DNA from 2 places in the Achromobacter sp. 1011811831 genome. Region 2 is predicted to be linked to the other one. Evidence: riboswitches for the same ligand, from Rfam matches in the RefSeq annotation. Region 2 holds a riboswitch; the other holds the start of a gene.

Region 1 (7,714 bases), on a different contig from region 2:
TGCCGGCCGATCCGAAGGGCGCGGCCGAGACCGGGCCGACCTTGGCTTCGCCGGGCAGCTTGCCCTGCTCATTGACCACGCCCGGCAGGTACGGGGCCAGGTGCGCGCGCACCGCCACCGGGCCCACGCCCGGGCCACCGCCGCCGTGCGGGATGCAGAAGGTCTTGTGCAGGTTCAGGTGCGAGACGTCGGAACCGAACTTGCCAGGCTGAGCCACGCCCACCATGGCGTTCATATTGGCGCCGTCCAGGTAGACCTGGCCGCCGGCCTGGTGCACCAGTTCGCAGATCTCGGTCACGGCTTCCTCGAACACGCCGTGCGTGGACGGGTAGGTGATCATCAGCGCGGCCAGCTTGTCGCCGACCTGTTCGATCTTGGCGCGCAGGTCGGGCAGGTCGACGTTGCCGTTGGCGTCGGAGGCCACCACCACCACGTCCATGCCGGCCAGCTGGGCCGACGCGGGGTTGGTGCCGTGCGCCGACGAGGGGATCAGGCAGACGTTGCGCTGATGCTGGCCGTTGGCCTGGTGGTAGCCGCGGATCGCCAGCAGGCCGGCGTACTCGCCCTGCGCGCCGGAGTTCGGCTGCAGGCTGATGTTGTCGTAGCCGGTGATCTCGCACAGCGCGGCCGACAGGCGGTCGATCAGTTCCTTGTAGCCCTGGCTCTGCGAGGCGGGCGCGAAGGGGTGGATCAGCGCGAACTCGGGCCAGGTGATGGGGATCATCTCGGCCGTGGCGTTCAGCTTCATGGTGCACGAGCCCAGCGGGATCATGGTGCGGTCCAGCGCCAGGTCCTTGTCGGCCAGCTTGCGCAGGTAGCGCAGCATGTCGGTTTCCGACTGCACGCTGGAGAACACCGGGTGCACCAGGATGGCGCTTTCGCGGGCCACGGCGGCGGGGATGCCGCTGGCGGCCGCGGCGTCGAGGGCGTCGACGTCCAGCTCGAGGTCATCGCGTTCCAGGCCGGAGGCGAACACGTTGACCAGGGCCTGCAGGTCGGCGGCGGTGACGGTCTCGTCCAGCGAGACGGCCAGACGCGCGCCGTCGACGCGGCGCAGGTTGACCTGGGCGCAGTCGGCCGCGGTCAGGATGGCGGGCGTGGCCGCGCCGGTTTCCAGCAGCAGCGTGTCGAAGAAGCTGTCGTTGGCGACCTTCACGCCCAGCTTGACCAGCTCGGCGCGCAGGATTGCGGTGTAGCGGTTGACGCGGTTGGCGATGCGGCGGATGCCGGCCGGGCCGTGCCACACGGCGTACATGCCGGCCATCACGGCCAGCAGCACCTGCGCGGTGCAGATGTTGGAAGTGGCCTTTTCGCGGCGGATGTGCTGCTCGCGCGTTTGCAGCGCCAGGCGCATGGCCGGGTTGCCCTGCGCGTCCTTGGACACGCCGACCAGGCGGCCGGCCATGTTGCGCTTGTAGGCGTCCTTGCAGGCCATGAAGCCGGCATGCGGGCCGCCGAAACCGAACGGCACGCCGAAACGCTGGGCCGAGCCCACGGCGATGTCGGCACCCCACTCGCCCGGCGCAGCCAGCACGGCCAGCGCCAGCAGGTCCGTGGCCACGGCCACCACCGCGCCCTGCGCGTGAGCGGCGTCGGCCAGCTTGCGGTAGTCGGCCACCGAGCCGGTGCTGTGCGGGTATTGCAGCAGCACGCCGAAGCATTCCGGCAGGCCTTCGGCCTCGTCGCCCACGGCGATCTCGATGTCCAGGCCCTCGGCGCGGGTGCGCACGACCTCGATGGTCTGCGGGTGCACGTGGCGCGAGATGAAAAACACCGGGCTCTTGGACTTGGCGCTGCGGCGGGCCAGCGTCATGGCTTCGGCGGCGGCCGTGCTCTCGTCCAGCAGCGAGGCGTTGGAGATGTCCAGCCCGGTCAGGTCGGCGACCATGGTCTGGTAGTTCAGCAGGGCCTCCAGGCGGCCCTGCGAGATCTCGGGCTGGTAAGGCGTGTAGGCCGTGTACCAGGCGGGATTCTCAAGAATGTTGCGCAACACCACGTTGGGCGTCTGCGTGCCGTAGTAACCCTGGCCGATGTAGCTGCGGTAGACCTTGTTGCGCCCGGCGACCTGCTTGAGCTCGGCCAGCACGTCGGTTTCGCTGCGCGAGGGCGGCAGCGCCAGCGGGGCCTGGCTGCGGATCTTGGGCGGCACGACTTCTTCGATCAGCGCGTCCAGGCTGGGGCTGCCGATCACGGCGAGCATGGCGGCCTGGTCGGCGTCGGAGGGGCCGATGTGGCGGGGAATGAAGTCGGTGTGGGTGTCTAGGGCGCGCGACATGGGGAGGATCTCGGGTGCGTGAGCGTCGGGGACGATCGGTATGGCAGCGCGCGGGCAGGCGGCGGCAGCGGCCAGCCCGCGCGGGACGGGCTTAGCCGTTGGCGACGGCTTCGTAGCCGGCGGCGTCCAGCAGCTTGTCCGCGTCGGCGGCGTTGTCCGGCTTGATCTTGAAGATCCAGGCGGTGAAGGCCGACTCGTTGATCAGGTTGGGATTGCTTTCCAGCTCTTCGTTGAAGGCGACGATCTCGCCGGCCACGGGCGCGTAGATGTCGGAGGCGGCCTTGACCGACTCGACCACGCCGGCGGTTTCGCCAGCGGCCAGCTTGGCGCCGACCTTGACGTCGCCGACGAAGACCAGGTCGCCCAGCTGGTCCTGGGCGGTGTCGGTGATGCCGACGACGAACACGTCGCCTTCGGCTTTGACCCATTCATGGGACTCGGTGTACTTGCGATCGGTGGGCAGGCTCATGGGAACTCCTGGGGCTATTCGGATGGGGAAAAAGGATTGCGCGCCTCGCGCGCGGGCCTGCCGGCCGGCGCGCGCGAAGCTTCGAGTTTACGAGTGTTCGACGGCTTTGCCGTTACGGACAAACGGCAGCTTGCAGACCAGGGCGGGCACCCATTTGCCGCGGATGTCCACCTCGACCGTGTCGCCGGGAACCACGCCCACGGGCAGGCGGGCGAAGCCGATGGACACGCCCAGGGTGGGCGACATGGTGCCGCTGGTCAGCTCGCCCGCGCCCTGCTTGGCGCGCACGGCCATGTGGGCACGCATCACGCCGCGTTCCTGCAGCTTCAGGCCGAGGAAGGCGGCCGGGGTGGCGAATTGTTCCAGCGCGTCGCGGCCGATGAAGCGGCGCTCGGCGTTCTTCAGCGATACCGTCCAGGTCAGGCCGGCCTGGTCGGGCTGGATCAGCTCGTCCATGTCCTGGCCGTAGAGGTTCATGCCGGCTTCCAGGCGCAGCGTGTCGCGCGCGCCCAGGCCGCAGGGACGCACGCCCTGCGCAGCCAGGTCGCGCCACAGCGCGACGGCCTGCGTGGCGGGCAGCACGATCTCGAAGCCGTCCTCGCCGGTGTAGCCGGTGCGGGCCACCAGCGTATCGTCGCCCACCTGGGCGGCCACGAACGGGGTCAGCGGTTCGCTGGCGGCCTGCCAGGCCGGACGCGCGGCCCAGACCTTGGCGCGGGCGTTGGGGCCCTGCACGGCGATCATGGCCAGGTCGCGGCGCGGTGCGATGGCCACGTCGAATTTGCCGGACTGCCGGACGCGCTGCATCCAGGCGATGTCCTTGTCGGCGGTGCCGGCATTGACCACGACGCGCCACTGGTCGGCGGCGAAGAAATAGATGATCAGGTCGTCGATCACGCCGCCCTGCGGATTGAGCATGCAGCTGTACAGCGCCTTGCCCGGCACGGTCAGCTTGGCCACGTCATTGGCGACCAGGCGCTGCAGGAAGGCGAAGGCGTCCGGGCCCGTCACATCGACGTTGAGCATGTGCGAGACGTCGAACATGCCGGCGTCCTGGCGCACGGCGTGGTGCTCTTCCAGCTGCGAGCCGTAGGCCAGCGGCATGTCCCAGCCGCCGAAGTCGACCATTCGGGCGCCGGAGGCGATGTGTTCGTCGGCCAGCGGGGTGCGTTTGAGGGTTGCGGACATGCGCGGGAACTCCGGAGCGGCAGCGTTGCCAGGGTTGCGGAAAGCCGCCAGCGGACACGCGTCCACGGCACGGCTGAATCTTCCGCCCCTCTGTCCTTTTGCCTGAGAGTTGCCCCGCGTGGCGGGTGTGCACCTTCGGCGCCTGGGCTGCCCGCTACGTCCCCATTCGGGACGGCCTGAAAGGCGCGGCGCCAGGTCTCTCCAGAGTGCTGTTTTGCCACATCGACCGAAAACCGGGACAGGGCAAGCATGGACGGTATGGGTTACCTGAGCGATTCCGGGCGAATTGCGCCTTCGGCGGCGGCCAGCTTGATGGCCGCTCTCTCCCGCAACATGCATGACAGCGGCGCAAGCATACATCGAAACCTCGGGCGCCGGAAAGCGAGGAAACCCGGCTGTCCGCGCGCCGTTCGGGGCCGCGGCCGCTAGCCCAGCGCGGTATCCAGCAACATCATCAGCACGAAGCCCAGCATCAGCCCGCAAGTGGCGTAGACCTCGTGTCCCTTGCGGTGCGATTCGGGAATGATTTCATGGCTGATGACGAACAGCATGGCCCCGGCGGCAAAGCCCAGTCCCCACGGCAGCAAGGCCGCCGACCAGCCCACCACGGCCGCGCCCAGCACCGCGCCCAGCGGCTCCACCAGACCCGACAGCATGCCCAGCGCCACCGCGAAGGCGCGCTTGTAACCGGCGGCCATCAGCGCCACCGCCACCACCAGCCCTTCGGGGATGTCCTGGATGGCGATGCCGGTGGCCAGCGCCGTGCCGCGCAGCGGGTCGTTGCCGGCATAGCCCACGCCGATGGCCAGCCCTTCGGGCAGGTTGTGCAGCGTGATGGCGAACACGAACAGCCAGGTGCGGCGCAGGCGATGCGCCTCGATGCCTTCCCTGCCCTTGATGAAATGCTCGTGCGGCAGGCAGCGGTCCATCAGCAGCAGCACCGCCGCGCCCAGCAGGATGGCGGCGCCGACCAGGATGCCGGCGCCCCAGGGGCCATGCCCCAGCTCGCCGGCCGCGGCGATGCCGGGCGCCACCAGCGAGAAGGCGCTGGCGGCCAGCATGACGCCGGCGCCGAAACCGTACAGGCTGTCCTGCACCTTCTGCGGCAGGGTCTGGGCGAACAGCACGGGCAGCGTGCCCAGCGCGGTCGCGGCGGCGGCCATCATGCCGCCCAGCAGCGCGTCGGCCACGTGCGGCGCGCGCACGTCCAGGTAGACCCAGAGCTGGTACAGGGCCAGGCAGGACACCAGCACGGCCAGCGTCCAGATGCTGACGCTGGTGGCGGCGGGTCGGATCCGGTGTCGGCTGAATGTGTTCATGGGCGCCTCGCTGGCGTAACCGCGATCAGCCCACGGCGGCCGCGTAGCGGCGCGCCACCTCGGGCCAATCGATCACGTTGTAGAACGCGCCGATGTACTCGGGGCGGCGGTTCTGGTATTTCAGGTAGTAGGCGTGCTCCCATACGTCCAGGCCGAGGATCGGGGTATTGCCGTGCATCAGCGGACTGTCCTGGTTGGCGCTGCTCTCGACCACGAGCTTGCCGGCCGGCGTCACCGACAGCCAGGCCCAACCGCTGCCGAAGCGGGTCAACGCGGCCTTGGTGAAGGCTTCGCGGAAGGCATCCAGCCCGCCAAGGTCGGACGCGATGGCATGCGCCAGCGCGCCGTCGGGCGCGCCGCCGCCGCGCGGCGACATCACGCTCCAGAACAGGCTGTGGTTGGCGTGACCGCCGCCGTTGTTGCGCACCGCCGCGTTGATGGCAGCGGGCAGCTGGTCCAGCCGCGCCACCAGCGCCTCCACCGGTTCGTCGGTCGACAGGCCGGCGCCTTCCAGGGCGGCGTTCAGGTTGTTGACGTAGGTCTGGTGATGCTTGCTGTGATGGATCTCCATCGTCAGCGCGTCGATGTGCGGCTCCAGCGCGTCATAGGCGTAGGGTAGCGGGGGCAAGGTATAGGCCATCTGGTGTCTCCGTCAGATCGTCCGTTGGTGATGGGAACGAATCACTATCGAAAACACAAATGATATTTATTTTTATTTAATACCACAACGAGATTGTCACAATCCGCGCGATAAGGCCGGCCTATCGCCGCCGGACGCGTACCCGGCGGCGGCCCGATCCCGTCGCTACAGCGCCTTGCCGCAAGCCACGCCCGAGGCCCAGGCCCACTGGAAGTTGTAGCCGCCCAGCCAGCCGGTCACGTCCACGGCCTCGCCGATGAAGTACAGGCCGGGCACGGTGCGCGCCTGCATGGACTTCTGGTCCAGCCCGCGCGTGTCCACCCCGCCGCGCATGACCTCGGCCTTCTTGTAGCCGGCCGTGCCGCTGGGCACCAGCGTCCATTGATGGATGTCCTGGGCCAGCCCGCGCAGCGTCTTGTCCGGCGCGTCGGCCAGCCGCAAGGCGGCCAGTCCCGGCTTGCCGCCCTGCTCGGCCAGCGCCAGCCAGGCGTCGGCCAGCCGCTTGGGCCACAGCCCGGCCAGCACCGTGTGCAGTTGCTGGCGGTTGCCGGACTTGGCGTCCAGCAGCTCGGCGGCCAGGTCACGGCCCGGCGCCAGGTCCACCACGATGGGCTCGCCCGGCTTCCAGTAGCTGGAAATCTGCAGGATCGCCGGCCCCGACAGCCCGCGATGCGTGAACAGCAGGTCTTCGAGGAACTCGCCACGCGCCTTGCCCTGCCCCGTGGACAGGCTCACTTCCAGCGCCACGCCGGACAGCGCCGACAAAGGCTGCCACTGCGCCGCGTCGAAGGTCAGCGGCACCAGCGCGGGCCGTGGCTCGACGATCTTCAGGCCGAACTGGCGCGCGATCTTCAGGCCGAAATCGGTGGCGCCCAGCTGCGGGATCGCCATGCCGCCGGTGGCCACGACCAGCTTGGCCGCGCGGATGAGGCCCTGGCTGGTGCGCAGCTCGAAACCCTGCTCGCCATGGACGATCTCGGCCACCGAACAGCCCATGCGCCAGGCCACCCCGCCCTCGTCGCACTCGGCGCGCAGCAGCCCGATGATGGATTCGCTGGAATCGTCGCAGAACAGCTGGCCGCGATGCTTCTCGTGCCAGGACACGCGATGGCGCTTGAGCAGCGCCAGGAAATCCTGCGGCGTGTAGCCCGCCAGCGCCGAACGGCAGAAGTGCGGGTTCTCGGACAGGAAGTTGGCGGGGCCGGCGCCGAGATTGGTGAAATTGCAGCGGCCCCCGCCGGAAATGCGGATTTTCTCGGCCAGGCGCTCGGCGTGGTCCACCAGGACCACGCGCAAGCCCCGCTGGCCGGCCACCGCGGCGCACATCATGCCCGCGGCGCCGGCGCCCAGCACGGCAACGTCAAACAACATCGGCGCTCCGGATCCTTGCGGGATCACTCTTCCTTCAGGCAGTCGACGTAGTAGCGCTTCTCGCCGTCCTCGCCCACCTCGTCGGCCAGGCCATGGATGTAGGTCTCGAAGCCCGGGAAGCGCTCGTTGAACTCACGCGCGAACTGCAGGTACTGCACGATGGTGCGGTTGAAGCGTTCGCCCGGGATCAGCAGCGGGATGCCCGGCGGGTACGGCGTCAGCAGCACGCCGGTGACGCGGCCTTCCAGCTTGTCGATGTCGACGCGCTCGACCTCGCGGTGCGCCATGCGGGCGAAGGCGTCGGACGGCTTGAGCGCCGGCACCATGTCGCTCAGGTACATCTCGGTGGTCAGGCGGGCCACGTCGCGCTCGCGGTAGGCCTCGTGGATCTGCTGGCACAGGTCGCGCAGGCCCATGCGCTCGTAGCGGCGGTGCACCTTGCAGAAGTCGGG
Region 2 (7,714 bases):
CCGTGCACGCCTGAACCTTTCGATTCCGGGAGCGCCGCGATGAAGGCCGCCGAACGCATACGCCTGTCCATCGAGGAATCCATCCGCGACGGCAGCCTGCTGCCGGGCGACGCCGTGGACGAGCAGCAGCTGATGCAGACCTACGAGGTGTCGCGCACGCCGGTGCGCGAGGCCTTGCTGCAATTGCAGGCGCAAGGGCTGCTCAACAGCCTGCCGCGCGGCGGCATGGTGGTGGCCAAGATGGACGTGGCGCAGCTGCTGGCGATGTGGGAACTGCTGGCCGAGCTGGAGGGCATCGGCGCGCGGCTGGCCTGCGAGCGCATGACGCCGGCCGAGCGCGAGGAACTGGCCGCCATCCACGAACGCGCCGGCGCGGTGGCGCGGCGCGAGGACGCGGAAGCCTGGCAGGACCACAACCGGCGCTTCCACGACGCGCTCTACCAGGGCGCGCGCAATCCCTATCTGCGCCAGGAGATCCTGCGCATGCGCTCGCGCACCGGCGCCTACCGCCGCCACGCCTATTCGGCCTTCGGCCACCTGGCTTCCTCTTGGGCGCAGCACGGCGAACTGGTCGCCGCGATCCAGGCCCAGGACGCGGCCCGCGCCGCCACGCTGATGACGCGGCACATGAGCCCCGGCCAGGGCTCGATCAGCTTCGCGTCCTTCATCGCGGCGCTGCCCAAGGATCTGCTGGCCTGAAGCCGGAAGGCCGAGGGAACAGACCGGCGGCGGATTCGGCCCGCCGCGGGTTCGACTGCGGGTAATTCCCGATTACTGCATTTTTGCGATGCTTCAAAATATATTTATAAGAAATTTAAAAATCTTGATGCGTCGCCCTGCCTGGTTGTAACGGGTTGGGCCCCAACCCAGTCCGGTACACCAAGGAACTAGTCATGGATGCCGTATCCCCGCAGCCCGCCGCACAGCTGGCCCCGCAGCATTCCCGGGGCGATGCCCCGGCCGTCGATTCCGCCCGCATGCACAGCAAGGTCGCGTGGCGGCTGATTCCTTTCCTGATCTTCCTGTTCCTGCTCGCCTGGATCGACCGCGTCAACGTCGGCTTCGCCAAGCTGCAGATGCTGCAGGACCTGCGCTTCAGCGAGGCCGTGTACGGCCTGGGCGCGGGCATCTTCTTCATCGGCTATTTCCTGTTCGAGGTGCCGAGCAATCTGCTGCTGCAGCGCATCGGCGCGCGCAAGACCCTGGCGCGCATCACCATCCTGTGGGGGCTGACGTCGATGGCCATGGCCTTCGTCACGACGCCGTTCTCGTTCTATCTGCTGCGCTTCCTGCTGGGCGTGTTCGAGGCGGGCTTCTTTCCCGGCGTCATGCTGTACCTGACGTACTGGATCCCCGCCGGCCGGCGCGGCCGCATCAACGGCTGGTTCATGACGTCCTTCGGCATCGCCGGCGTGGTCGGCGGCCCGATCGCGGGCCTCATCATGAGCGGCATGGACGGCGTGGCGCCGTTGCGCAACTGGCAATGGCTGTTCGTGCTGGAGGGCATACCCTCGGTGATCGCCGGCATCGTGGTGCTGGGCTACCTGCCGGACCGGCCGCGCCAGGCGCGCTGGCTGTCGGCCGCCGAGCAGACGGCGCTGGAAGCCGAGCTGGAGGCCGAGCAGCGCCACGGCGGCAAGCACGCCAGCTTCGCCCAGGCCCTGCGCCAGCCGGCGCTGTGGTTGTGCACGGCCGCCTATTTCTGCATCGTCGGCGGCAACGCCACGCTGGCGTTCTGGATGCCGTCGCTGGTGCGCGAGCTGGGCGTGCGCGGCGCGCTGGACATCGGCCTGCTGTCGGCGATCCCCTTCACGCTGGGCACCGTGGCGATGGTGCTCAACGGCGCGCACTCCGACAAGACCGGCGAGCGGCGCCTGCATTGCGCCGGCGCCACGCTGGTCGGCGCGGCGGGGCTTGCGCTGACCGCCGCCTACATCGGCAATCCCGTGCTGGCGATGGCCGCGCTGAGCGTATCCGCCATCGGCGTGCTGGGCGCGTTTCCCGTGTTCTGGGCGATTCCGGCGGGCTTTTTGACCGGCACGGCCGCCGCCGGCGGCATCGCCTTCATCAACTCGGTCGGCAACCTGGCCGGCTTCGCCACGCCCTTCATGATGGGCTGGATGAAGGAATGGACCGGCGGCGTGGCCGCCGGCCTGTACGTGGTGGCCGCCATGCAGCTGACCTCGACCGCGATCGTCGCGCTGGCGATGCGCCGGCTGGCGCGCTAGCGCAAGGCGACGGGCGGCGAGCCGCGGGCGGCCAATCACTGGCGGCGAGCGGTGGTCCGTCGGTTGCGGCCAGCCGGCTGCGGGCGCCGCCGCGCCCGCGTCGTCTCAGTGCGGCCGCAGCCGTTCGCCGACGCTGGCCGCCAATAGCTGCGCGGTGGCCGCCGACAAGGTCCAGCCCAGGTGGCCGTGGCCGGTGTTGTAGAACACGCCCGGCCGCTTGCCCGGACCCACGCGCGGCATCATGTCCGGCGTCATCGGGCGCAGCCCGCACCAGGGCACCACGCGCGCCGTCCTGACGCCGGGGAAGTGGCGGCGGGTCCAGTCCACCAGCGGCTGCACGCGTTCGGCGCGGATGTCCAGGTTGTAGCCGTTGAACTCGGCGGTGCCGGCCACGCGGAAGCGGTCGCCCAGCCGGCTGGTGACGATCTTGGCGGCCTCGTCGAGCAGGCTGACGCGCGGCGCGGCCTCGCGGCTGGCGGCGTCGTCCAGGTGCACGCTGATCGAGTAGCCCTTGACCGGATAGATGTTGACCGTGTCGCCCAGTTGCCGCGCGAAGCGCCGGCTGGCCGCGCCGGCGCAGACCACCACGGCGTCGGCCTGGTGCCGGTCGCCGCCGCCGCCGTCCGCGCCGGCCAGGTCCAGCGCATAACCCGCGCCGTCGGCCGTGATCGCGGCGACGTCGGCGTCCTGCACGAAGCGCACGCCCAGCCGCTCGCAGGCCTGGGCCAGGCCGCGCGTGAACTTGTGGATGTCGCCGGTGGCGTCGGACGGCGTGTAGAAGCCGGCGTGGCAGGCCGTTTGCAGCGCCGGCTCGATGTCGCGCGCCTCCTCGGGCGTGACCGCGTAGCGTTCCAGGCCGCCTTCGCGCAGCAGCTCGTTGCCGCGCCGCGCGGCCTCGAAGCTGGCGGCGTCGTGGTAGATGTGCAGGATGCCGCGCCGCTCCAGGTCGAAGTCGATGCCTTCGGCCTCGGCCATGTCGTACAGGTGCTGGCGCGCCTCGATCGCCAGCCGGGTGGTGGCGATGGTGTTGCGGCGGTGGTTGGGGATCTGGCGCATGAATTGCAGCAGCCAGGAATACTTGTGCCAGCTCAAGCGCGGATTGAGCAGCAGCGGCGCGTTGCTGCGACCCAGCCAGCGCAGGCCCTTGAGCACGGTGGCGGCGCTGTTCCAGACCTCGGCGTTGCTGGCCGACAGCTGGCCGCCGTTGGCGTAGGAGGTTTCCATCGCGGGGTAGCGCTGGCGGTCGTAGACGGAAACGTCGTAACCCTGCTTGCGCAGGACGTAGGCGGACGTGACGCCGGTAATACCGGCGCCAATGATGGCGATGCGGGGCATGATTGCTCCAGATGGCGTGGCGACGGCCGGACGGCCGCTGCACCCCATCTGTCCCGGTACCTGAGAGCTTTGCCCGGCGCGTGCCGGGGTTCCCCTTCGGTGGGCGCGCAAGGCGCCTCTCTCCAGATCGTCTACACCGCGCAGTCCTGTCTGCCTGAGAGTTTCCGGGGCGGTTGCTCCGTCGGCGCCCGCCGCGCGGCCGGGCCGGGGCGAGTCTCTTCTGCGTGGTGTTTGCTACGACCGTGGCAGGATAGCCAAATATTCCGCGTCCTGGAATTCAGGGTTAGTACCAGTATGAGCGCGGCGGCGCTACCATCCTGGGTTCGCGCGGGGCGCGCGCCGGCATGCCCGTCGTCGCCGCCCGGCGGCAATGCCGCCGCCTGGCCCCGCCCGTCTTGTTCGCGCTGTTTTCCGGGAGTTCTCCATGCGCCTGTCCGCCTTGTTCCGCCGCTGCCTGCTGGCCGTCACCCTTGCCGCATCGCTGCCCGCGTCGGCGCTGTCCCCCATCCATGACGCCGACGCGCGCGTGCGCGCGGCCGTGCTGACGGTGATGAAGCAGCATGAAATCGCCGGCATGGCGGTGGCCGTGACCCGGCAGGGCGAGCAGCATTTCTACAGCTTCGGCCTGGCTTCCTGGGAGACGCGCGCGCCGGTCACCAACGACACGCTGTTCGAAGTGGGCTCGATCAGCAAGACCTATTCGGCCACGCTGGCCGCCTACGCCCAGGCGCTGGGCCGGCTGTCGCTGGCGGATCCGGTCGAGCGCCACGTGCCCGAGCTGGCGGGCAGCGCCTTTGGCAAGGTTTCGCTGCTGGGCCTGGCCACGCATACGGCGGGCGGCTTCCCGCTGCAGGTGCCCGACACGGTGCGCGACCGCGCCCAGCTCATGGCCTATCTGCAGGCCTGGCAGCCCAGCTACGCGGAAGGCACGCGCCGCACCTACGCCAATCCCAGCATCGGCATGCTGGGCGTGGCGACCGCCAATGCCATGGGCCAGGCCTATGTGCCGCTGATGCAGGGCACGCTGTTGCCCAAGCTGGGCCTGCCCAGCACCTATCTGCAGGTGCCGGCCGACCAGATGGCGCGCTACGCGCAGGGCTATGACAAGCGCAACCAGCCGGTGCGCGTGAGTCCCGGCGTGCTGGCCGACGAGGCCTACGGCGTCAAGACCAGCGCCCGCGACCTGCTGCGCTTCGTGGAGCTGAACCTGGGCGGCACCAGCGGCGACGCCAAGCTGGATCAGGCCATCGCCGACACGCACCGGGGCTATTTCGAACTGGGCGGCATGACGCAGGACCTGGTGTGGGAGCAGTACCGCTATCCGGCGCCGCTGGACACCGTGCTGGAAGGCAATGCCAACACGGTCGCCCTCGAGACGCACGACGTGCGCGCGCTGCGTCCGCCGCTGGCGCCGCGCGCCGACGCCTGGATCAACAAGACCGGTGCCACCAATGGCTTTGGCGCTTACGTCGCCTTCGTGCCGGGACGCCGGATCGGCATCGTGATCCTGGCCAACCGCAACTATCCCAACGCCGATCGCGTGCGCCTGGCCTATGAGGTGCTGGACGCGCTGGAGACGGGAGGCCGTTGAGCGGACGCGCCAGGGAGCCGCGGCGGCAGGCGTTGCCCAGGCCGGTCTGCCGGGCGGTCTCCGGTCAGGCGGCCGGCGCCGCGCCGGCCCCGGCCAGCGCCGAGCCACAGCGCGGCAGCAGGCCCAGCAGCGCCAGCCGGTCGCGCAGCTGCTCCAGCCGCTGCATCCGATACGCGTCCACGTCCACGCCGGCGTAGTCGTAGAAGCCCTGGCCGTCGCGCAAGCCGTTGCGGCCCTGTTCCATGTTGCGCGCGATCACGTCCGGCGCCGCGAAGCGCGGGTCCAGCGCGCCGGCCAGGTAGCGCGAGGCGTAGTAGAGGATGTCGCCGCCGCCCCAGTCGATGAATTCCAGCAGGCCCAGCACCGAGAAGCGCAGGCCGAAGCCCAGGCGCACGGCGGTGTCGATGTCCTCGGCGCTGGCCACGCCTTCCTCGACCATGCGGGCCGCCTCGTTCATGGCCAGCGCCTGGATGCGCGGCACGATGTAGCCGGCGGACGGCGCGCACATCACCGGCGTCTTGCCCGCCATGCGCAGCAGTTCCAGCAGCTGGTCGACGGCGGCGTCGCGGGTGGCGGGGCCCCGGCTGACTTCCACCAGCGGGATCAGGCTGGCCGGGTTGAGCCAGTGCGCGTTCAGGAAGCGTTGCGGATGCGCCGTCAGCGCCGCCAGTTCGGTGACCAGGAAGGTGGACGTGGTCGATGCCACCACGGCGTCGGCCGGGCAGGCCTCGTCCAGCCAGCGCAGCGCGTCACGCTTGGCGTCCAGGCGTTCGGGCACGGCCTCGAACACCGCGCGCGCCGCGCGCAGGTCGGCGGCCGCGTCGTCCCTCGCGCGCAACCGCAGCCGGGCCAGCGCGGCGTCGGCCTGGTCCTCGCTCAGCACGCCCAGCCGCGCGAGCATGCCCAGCTCGGCGCGCACGGCCGCGCGCGCCGCATCGTGGACGCGCGCCTGTTCATCGGCGGCGCGGGGCTTGAGGTCGATCAGCGACACCTCCAGGCCGGCGATCAGGTAGGACGCGGCGATGCCCTGTCCCATGCGGCCGGCGCCGATCACGCACAAGGGGGCGGCCATCTCAATAGCCCTCCTGCAGCAGCGCGCGCATGTCGGCGCGCGACAGAGTGGACAGGCCCAGGTTCTCCAGCGTGCGACCCTCGGCGTACAGGTCGCGCCCGGTCAGCGCCGAGGCCAGGGCCAGCAGGCCCTGCGCCACCGGCATGGGCACGCCGGCCCAGCGGCCCGTCGACACCAGGAAGGACAGGCCCAGCCGCGTGTCCTCCAGCATGTAGCGGTGGCAGTGCAGGTCGATGGTCTCGCGCCAGTCGCCGCTGTCGGTCAGGCGGCCATGGGCGCCGCGCCCGTACATCCATTCATCGCCTTCCTGGGCGTAGTGGTCAGCCAGCGGGAAATGCGGCGCGCCATAGCCCAGCGCCTCGCGCAGCGCGACGCGCTCGGCATCCAGCGCATCGGTCACGGCGCGGATGGCCGGCTGGGTGCCTTCGTTGTGGATGTCCCAGCGCTCGAAATGCTGCAAGGGGCCGGCGTTCATCAGGATGAGCGGCGGGTGGATGATGGGGCCGGCATTCATCAGCGCGCCGGACAGGCCGTCGCCGGCCGGCTCCACGCTGGGATAGGCCTGGGCCAGCCGCCGCAGCGCGGCATCGGCCAGCCGAAGGGGGAAGACGCCGGTGGGCAGGCGCGTGGCGTAGCCGCTGATGACCACGCGCTGGCCGTGCTTGCGCGCCAGGTAGGGCAGGGTGCCGGTCTCGGCATAGGCGACCTGAGCGCGGTTGCCGGCCTGGCGCTGGGCGCGCGCGAACAGGTGGCAGCCGAAGGTGCCGGGCGGCAGGAACACCACCTGCCCGTCCTCCAGCAGCGGCGCGAGCCGGGGCGCCAGATCGTCGTGCGTGGTGGCGGGCAGCGGGATGACGATCAGCTCGGCGCCCTGGACCGCGTCGCGCAGTTCGCGCGCCAGCCGCAGCTGGCCGGGGCCGTCGCCGATGGCGATGCGGCGGGCGCCGCGATAGTCGGTGACCTCCAGCCCGCCGGCCTTGGCCAGCGCGGCGCCGGCCTCGGCGTCGCGCCGCCACCAGCGCACCTCGTGGCCTTTTTCGTGCAGGTCCGCGGCGGCCGCGTAGCAGCCGTGTCCGCCTCCGATGACAGTGACGCGCATGATCGTGCTCCTTGATGACGATGCGACGATCCTAGCGGCGCGGACGGCGGCCGGTCTGCGCCGAACGCGCAAGCGCCGTTCCATTCCGGCAAGGGATTCGGGCCGACCTGCGGTGTGCTACAAACCACGGCGGGCGCATGCTCCAATTTTCGACATCGCTTTCCAACAGGCCGTCAGAATCATGAAAATCCTTGCCGCAGCGCTATTGAGCCTTTCGTTCCTGGCGGCTTCCGCCGTTGCGGGAGCCGATGCCAGCGCCGATGTCAGTCCCGACACCAACCTGGACGAGGCCGAACTCGTGGCGACGCTGGAGGGCGGACATTGGCGTTCCGGCGATGCGAAGGGCACCTACCGGGTGATCCTGGAGAACGTGGGTTTCGAGCATGTCA

What was found. Region 2 has a riboswitch for glycine ahead of AC6LJ9_RS09520 (D-amino acid dehydrogenase). Riboswitches for the same ligand answer to the same signal wherever they lie in the genome.
Region 1: linked by a shared signal. The riboswitch ahead of gcvT (glycine cleavage system aminomethyltransferase GcvT) and the one ahead of AC6LJ9_RS09520 (D-amino acid dehydrogenase) in region 2 are both predicted to bind glycine.

Annotation. Positions count from the first base shown of each region.
Region 1 covers NZ_JCBANG010000029.1:30,795-38,508, reverse strand. Annotated here, with positions in the region: gene gcvP (aminomethyl-transferring glycine dehydrogenase) at 1-2,275, opposite strand, end outside; gene gcvH (glycine cleavage system protein GcvH) at 2,367-2,744, opposite strand; gene gcvT (glycine cleavage system aminomethyltransferase GcvT) at 2,832-3,932, opposite strand; glycine riboswitch at 4,013-4,147, opposite strand; glycine riboswitch at 4,177-4,271, opposite strand; gene AC6LJ9_RS13455 (ZIP family metal transporter) at 4,358-5,251, opposite strand; gene AC6LJ9_RS13450 (superoxide dismutase) at 5,277-5,891, opposite strand; gene AC6LJ9_RS13445 (BaiN/RdsA family NAD(P)/FAD-dependent oxidoreductase) at 6,057-7,262, opposite strand; gene AC6LJ9_RS13440 (Orn/Lys/Arg family decarboxylase) at 7,286-7,714, opposite strand, start outside.
Region 2 covers NZ_JCBANG010000017.1:71,500-79,213, forward strand. Annotated here, with positions in the region: gene AC6LJ9_RS09510 (GntR family transcriptional regulator) at 40-699, shown strand; gene AC6LJ9_RS09515 (MFS transporter) at 894-2,228, shown strand; gene AC6LJ9_RS09520 (D-amino acid dehydrogenase) at 2,334-3,563, opposite strand; glycine riboswitch at 3,610-3,691, opposite strand; glycine riboswitch at 3,695-3,796, opposite strand; gene ampC (class C beta-lactamase) at 3,988-5,154, shown strand; gene AC6LJ9_RS09530 (3-hydroxybutyryl-CoA dehydrogenase) at 5,219-6,226, opposite strand; gene AC6LJ9_RS09535 (NAD/NADP octopine/nopaline dehydrogenase family protein) at 6,228-7,325, opposite strand; gene AC6LJ9_RS09540 (hypothetical protein) at 7,507-7,714, shown strand, end outside.